One region of the Billgrantia desiderata genome, then DNA from elsewhere that is predicted to be linked to it. Evidence: predicted binding sites of a transcription regulator. Region 1 holds the regulator's gene; each other region holds the start of a gene.
What was found. Region 1 encodes LexA, which represses DNA repair genes until DNA is damaged. Its sites were predicted from a motif close to TACTGTNTANNTANACAGTA; they were not measured.

Region 1 (2,268 bases):
TAGCACTGGGCCAGATCGGGCAGATCGCTGGCAAAGGTGGTCTCCACGCTCACCGACTTGCGCTCGCGCTCGATACGCACCGGCCGCTCGTCGATGCCCCGCGACAGTTCGAACAGTCGGCGACCGAACTTGCCGAACTCCTGCAGCAGGCGTTCCAGCGGAACCTGCTGCAGATCTTCGCAGGTGACGATCTCGAGCGTCTCGAGACGCTTGGCCGTGGCCGGGCCGACCCCGTGCAGCTTGGTCACGGGCAACTGGCGCAGGAACTCGTCTACCTGGTCCGGGGCGATGACGGTGAGGCCGTCCGGCTTCTCCCAGTCGCTGGCGATCTTGGCCAGAAATTTCGCTGGGGCCGCGCCCACCGAGACGGTGATCCCGACGCGTTTGAAGCACTCCTCCTTCAACCAGCGCGCCATCCAGGTGGCGCTGCCAGAAAAGCGGGTGACGTCGGTAACATCAAGGAAGGCCTCGTCCAGCGAGAGCGGTTCCACCAGCGGAGTCAGCTCGTGGAAGATGGCCAGCAGCTGCTGCGAGGCTTCGCGGTAGCGATCGAAGTCACCCTTGAGCAGGGTCAGGTGGGGGCACAGGCGCAGAGCCCTGGCAGTCGGCATGGCAGAGCGGATGCCATAGGCCCGCGCCGGATAGTTGCAGGTGGCGATCACCCCGCGACCCTCGGCGCTGCCGCCGATGGCCAGCGGCACCTCACGCAGCGCCGGGTTGTCGCGCATCTCCACTGCGGCATAGAAGCAGTCGCAGTCGGCATGCAGAATCTTGCGACTCATCAGTGTCGTTCCGCTCAGCTGGAGCGCTTTCTGAGCGATGACCAGACTAGGCGGAGCTCGACGAGGAAGCGGAGTTGACTGTTGTAGTCAATGAGCATTCCGAGGAGAGCTCCAACGCCGTATGGTCGAGTTCAGGAAGCGATCAACCCAAGGCTTGGCCGTTGCCGCCGCGTATGACCCCCACCCCAATCCCCTCGATCTCGAGTTCCTGATGGCGCAGGTCGACCTCGATGGGAGCGAACTCGGGATTCTCCGCTTCCAGCACGACGCGGTGCCCCTGGCGATGAAAGCGCTTGACTGTCACCTCGTCTTCGAGGCGTGCCACCACGATCTGGCCGTCGCGCACACGCTCGGTGCGATGGACCGCCAGCAGGTCGCCTTCGAGGATGCCGATATCCTTCATCGACAGGCCGCGAACCTTGAGCAGGTAGTCGGCGCGGGGCGTGAAGTAGTCCGGCGGCAGCGGGCAGTAGCGGTCGATATGCTCGGCGGCGAGGATCGGGCTGCCGGCGGCGACCTCACCGATCACCGGCAATCCCTCGCTGCTGGGCTCCAGAGCGGCGGTATCGTTCTCCTGAGCCGGCAGGCGTATGCCGCGCGAAGTGCCGCGTATCACCCGGATCACGCCCTTGCGCTCCAGCGCACGCAGGTGCTCTTCGGCGGCATTCGGCGAGCGGAAACCCAGGGCCCGGGCGATCTCGGCCCGAGTGGGGGGGTAGCCGAGCTCTTGCATGGTCTTGACGATGAAGTCGTACACGTTCTGCTGGCGCGAGGTGAGAGGGCGGCTCATGGCGAACTCCGATGGCTGTCTTGCTCTATTGTGCAAGTATACAGCATGGAAGTCTATCCAGTAAAAGTGAAGTTCATTAGGCAGCGTTTCACAGTGCCGTTTAAAACGCTGAGGCAACGCTATGCATTGTGTGAAGGCAGCGAATGACGTAGACTTTTGTAATGTTTAAAACAGGCGTTTCCAGCGGAAATTGATCATGGCCCAGACCGATACCGTCACGCGCATTCTCGATACCGCCGAGGTGCTTTTTGCCGAACGCGGCTTTGCCGAGACCTCACTGCGCACCATTACCAGCAAGGCGCGCGTCAATCTGGCGGCGGTGAACTATCACTTCGGCTCCAAGAAGGCGCTGATTCAGGCGGTATTCTCCCGCTATCTCGATCCTTTCACGGTGCGTTTCCATCACGCCCTCGATGAACTCGAGGCGCAACATGCCGGGGGCGTCATCCCGTTGGAAGAGCTGCTCGAGACCATGGCGCGTACCGTACTCGAGGTGCCGGCGGAAAAACATAGCCTCAAGGTATTCATGAAGCTGCTGGGGTTGGCCTACAGCCAGGCCCAGGGGCATCTGCGGCGGTACATCCAGGAGGAGTACGGCAGCGTCTTCACCCGTTTCACCGACCTGGTGCGTCGCGCCACGCCCGAACTGCCCGATGCCGAACGCTTCTGGCGCCTGCACTTCGTGCTGGGCACGGT
Region 2 (2,268 bases), on a different contig from region 1:
CGCGCCTGGCGTCGTCGAAGAACAGCTCGTAGAAATCGCCCATGCGATAGAAGAGAAGCACGTCGGGATGCTCGCGCTTGATCTTCAGGTACTGGGCCATCATCGGGGTGTGGGCCGGCATGGCCGTCTGGACCGCGTCGTTCATGCGTTCTCGGCTGGCTCGTCGATTGTATGGGGCGTGGGAGGGCAAGGTTAACATGCACGGCCCGGAGCCGACACGCTCGGGGCCGGCGGGAATCTGCGCAGAGGATGGCCTGTCGCCGCGGAAAGGATGCGCTATGGTGGCAGGCAGTCCCATTCGATCAGGAGCGATACCATGCCGCATAGTGCTTCCAGCCTGGCCAACCTCGATCTCACCACGCTGGCCGAGCGCCTCGGGCGGCGCTGCCGCGAGCAGGGCGTCAGCGTGACTGCGGCCGAATCGTGCACCGGCGGCGGGGTGGCCAGTGCCATCACCGCGGTGGCGGGCAGTTCGGACTACTTCGAGACCGGCTACGTGACCTATTCCAATGCGGCCAAGGCCCGTCTGCTGGGCGTGCCCGAGGCGCTGATCGCCCAACACGGTGCCGTCAGCGGCGAGGTGGTGGAGGCGATGGTGGCGGGCGCCTGTCGTGACAGCGGCGCCAAGCTGGGAGTGGCGATCAGCGGCGTGGCCGGGCCCGATGGCGGTACGCCGGAGAAGCCGGTGGGCACCGTATGGCTGGCCTGGGGCAGTGAGCATGAGCAGCGCGCCGAGCGCTTCCACTTTCCCGGCGACCGCCGGGCGGTGCGCGAGCGGGCGGTGCGCGAGGCCATCGTCGGGCTGATTCGCTACCTGGAGAACCCGCCGGGGCAGGCACGTTGAACGAGTGACTAGGCGCGCGGCGTTTTTTTCGTCATACTACTGTCCAACCATACAGTGTCCGGGCGTGCTCCCCTTGGCGGCCCACCATTCATCATTGTATTTGCAGCATTGCATTTGCAGCGTCTGCGAGTTCTGCGAGGAGAGCCTCATGGCACAGGATGAAAATCGTTCCAAGGCATTGAATGCCGCCCTTTCCCAGATCGAGCGGCAGTTCGGCAAGGGTACCGTGATGCGCCTGGGCGATGCGCCGCGGGTGGCGATGCCCTCGGTGTCCACCGGTTCGCTGGGGCTGGACATCGCCCTGGGCATCGGCGGCCTGCCCTTTGGTCGCGTGGTGGAGATCTTCGGTCCGGAATCCTCGGGCAAGACCACCCTGACCCTGTCGGTGATCGCCCAGGCCCAGAAGCAGGGCAAGACCTGCGCCTTCATCGATGCCGAGCACGCCCTCGACCCGAGCTACGCCGAGAAGCTCGGCGTCAACCTCGACGACCTGCTGGTATCGCAGCCGGACACCGGCGAGCAGGCGCTGGAGATCTGCGACATGCTGGTGCGCTCCGGTGGCGTCGACGTGATCATCATCGACTCGGTGGCGGCGCTCACCCCGCGGGCCGAGATCGAGGGCGAGATGGGCGACTCTCACGTCGGCCTGCAGGCGCGCCTGATGTCCCAGGCGCTGCGTAAGATCACCGGCCACATCAAGAACGCCAACTGTCTGGTGGTGTTCATCAACCAGATCCGCATGAAGATCGGCGTGATGTTCGGCAGCCCCGAGACCACCACCGGCGGCAACGCACTGAAGTTCTACGCCAGCGTGCGCCTCGACATCCGCCGCACCGGTTCGGTCAAGCAGGGCGACGAGGTGACCGGCAACGAGACCCGCGTCAAGGTGGTGAAGAACAAGGTGGCACCGCCGTTCCGTCAGGCCGAGTTCCAGATTCTCTACGGCAAGGGCATCTACCACGCCGGTGAGGTGATCGATCTTGGCGTACAGTGCAACCTGGTCGACAAGGCCGGCGCCTGGTACAGCTACAAGGGCAACAAGATCGGTCAGGGCAAGGCCAACGCCGCGCAGTTCCTCGAGGACAACCCGGCGGTGATGGAGGAGATCGAGAGCCAGATCCGCGGCCAGCTGCTGGCCACGGCGGCGCCCAAGGAAGAGGAGGTCGCCGAGCCGCTGGCCGCCGAGGCCGAGCGCGAGGACGACCTGCTCTAAGCATGCTGCTCTAAAACCATGTTGCGCTAAACCATGCCATTGCAGCCCGGCTCCGAGCGTGCGTCGTCCCCGCGGGACGACGCTATCCGCCTGCTGGCCCGGCGCGAGTACGCTCGCGCCGAGCTGGCCCAGCGGCTCGCGGCGCGAGCCCACTCGGCCGAGGCGATAGCCGCCTGCCTCGACGCCCTGGTCGACGAAGGCCTGCAGTCCG
Region 3 (2,268 bases), on a different contig from region 1:
AGGGTAAGCAATGCCAGCACCACCGCCAGAGGACTGAGCCAGCCGGCGAAGCGGTCCGCCAGCCGCTGCAGCTCGCCCTTGCGCGCCTGCTGCCACCACATCTGCTCGCGCAGCCGGTCCAGACGACACTCGCCGGCGGGCGCGGTGACCTCGAATACCAGCGCCGCACCGCGGTTACGGCAGCCGGCCGCCACGGCATCGCCCGGCAGGCAGCGCCGCGGCGCGCTTTCGCCGGTCAGCGGTGAGAGGTCGAGCAACGCTTCGCCATCGCGGAGGACGCCATCCAGCGGCAGGGTCTCGCCGGGCTCGACGCGCAGCCGATCCCCCACCGCCACCGCTTCCAGCGCACAGGAGTGCCAGGCATCCGCCACCCAGCGCTGTACCTGCGCCGGCGGCCGATGCAACGCCTGGAGCGCACGCAGCCCGCGGTGGCGGCACAGGGTTTCCACCAGCCGACCGACCAGCAGCAGGGTGACCAACATCACCGCGGTATCGAAATAGACCTCCGGCGAGCCCAGCATCAGCAGCCACAGCGATACGCCCACCGCCGTCAGCGCGCCCAGCGCCACCAGCGCATCCATGCCGGGTCGCCATGCTCGGGTCGTGCGCCAGCCGGCACGGTAGAACGGCAGTGCCACGTAGGTGACGACCGGCAGGGCGAATGCGCCCGAAACCCAGGCCATGATCACGTCCAGCTCGGCACTGGGCATGGCACCGGCATAGATCAGCAGCGAGGCGAGCATGGTCCACATGCCGAAGGCCACGGCCATGAGCAGCCGCAGGGTGAGATAGCGGCTCTCGGCATCTAGCCGCGCTTCGGCATCGCCTATCGCTTCGGGGGGACCGAGGCGGTAGCCGAGCCGGCTCACGGCGGCGGCCAGCCGCGCCTCCTCGAGCGCCGGCGGCTGCCCCTGCACCAGCAGGGTGGCACTGGGGTAGTGCACGCTGGCGGCGCTGACGCCGGGCATGCGGGCCAGCTGTGCCTCGACGGCCAGGGCGCAGCTGGTGCACCACAGCCCCTGAACCGAGTAGAGCGCCTCGCCCTGGCGCTCGGATTGACTGTCGGAGATGGCATCCATACGGCAAAGCGTAAAGGAAACCCCGGACAAATGCCCGCCAGGTGGAGCCGTTGACGATTGGCACCTGGCCAATGCCCCACTATACTGTATATGAATACAGTTAAATGAAGGCTCGCCATGCCCCACTTCGACATCAAGCAAACGCGCAAGGGTCGCGGCGCCACCTACAACCCCAGCAACCGCTTCGCCCCCACCCACAGCGAAACGGAGGACGACGGCTGGTGGCAGGAGGAGATGCCGACGCGCCTGGCCACGGTGGTCAGCGAGGAGCGGGCACGCAGCGCGCTGGCGTGGAACGACTCCCCGGATCTGGCCTTCGACCGCTCCCTCAACCCCTACCGCGGCTGCGAACACGGCTGCATCTACTGCTATGCGCGACCGAGCCACGCCTACTGGGACATGTCGCCGGGCATCGACTTCGAGACCCGGCTGATTGCCCGCAGCGGCCTGGTGGATCGCCTGCGCGAGGAGTTCTGCAAGCGCAGCTACGTGTGTCGCCCCATTGCCTTCTCCGGCAACACCGACTGCTATCAGCCGCTGGAGGCGGAGCGCGGCACCAGCCGCGAGATACTGGGCTTCCTGCTTGAGTGCCGCCACCCGGTGTCGATCATCACCAAGAGCGCGCTGATCCTGCGCGACCTGGATCTGCTGGGGGAGCTGGCCCGCCGGCGGCTGGTGCGGGTGTCGATCAGCCTGACCAGCCTCGACACCGAACTCAAGCGCAGCCTGGAGCCCCGGGCCGCCTCCCCCGCCGCGCGCCTGCGCACCGTGCAGCGGCTGCACGAGGCCGGCATCCCGGTGGGGGTGATGGTGGCGCCGGTGATACCGGGCCTGACCGACCATGAGCTGGACCGCCTGCTGGCAGCGGCACGGGACGCCGGCGCGCAGTGGGCCGGCTGGACGCTGCTGCGCCTGCCACGGGAGGTGGCGCCGCTGTTCGAGGATTGGCTGGAGGCCCACTACCCCGAGCGGGCACGCAAGGTGATGAGTCTGGTGCGGCAGAGTCGCGGCGGTGCCGACTACGACAGCCGCTTCGGCAAGCGCATGCGCGGCGAGGGAGTGTTCGCCGAGCTGATCGCCCAGCGCTTCGACAAGATCTGCCGACGGCTGGGCCTCAACGACCCGGCCACCAGCGAATCGCGACAGCTCGACGTCACCGCGTTCCGCCCGCCCCGAGCGCAGGGCGACC

Region 2: recA (recombinase RecA) is a predicted target of LexA. The motif match lies at 882-901, and genes of this name have one in related genera.
Region 3: C4S71_RS02450 (PA0069 family radical SAM protein) is a predicted target of LexA. The motif match lies at 1,162-1,181, and genes of this name have one in related genera.

What each region holds. Positions count from the first base shown of each region.
Region 1 is NZ_FNVC01000001.1:65,218-67,485, forward strand. Features, by position in the region: gene dinB (DNA polymerase IV) at 1-782, opposite strand, end outside; gene lexA (transcriptional repressor LexA) at 925-1,572, opposite strand; gene C4S71_RS00365 (TetR/AcrR family transcriptional regulator) at 1,769-2,268, shown strand, end outside.
Region 2 is NZ_FNVC01000025.1:69,682-71,949, reverse strand. Features, by position in the region: gene mutS (DNA mismatch repair protein MutS) at 1-145, opposite strand, end outside; gene C4S71_RS18640 (CinA family protein) at 317-844, shown strand; gene recA (recombinase RecA) at 993-2,057, shown strand; gene C4S71_RS18630 (regulatory protein RecX) at 2,091-2,268, shown strand, end outside.
Region 3 is NZ_FNVC01000002.1:17,739-20,006, reverse strand. Features, by position in the region: gene C4S71_RS02455 (heavy metal translocating P-type ATPase) at 1-1,079, opposite strand, end outside; gene C4S71_RS02450 (PA0069 family radical SAM protein) at 1,197-2,268, shown strand, end outside.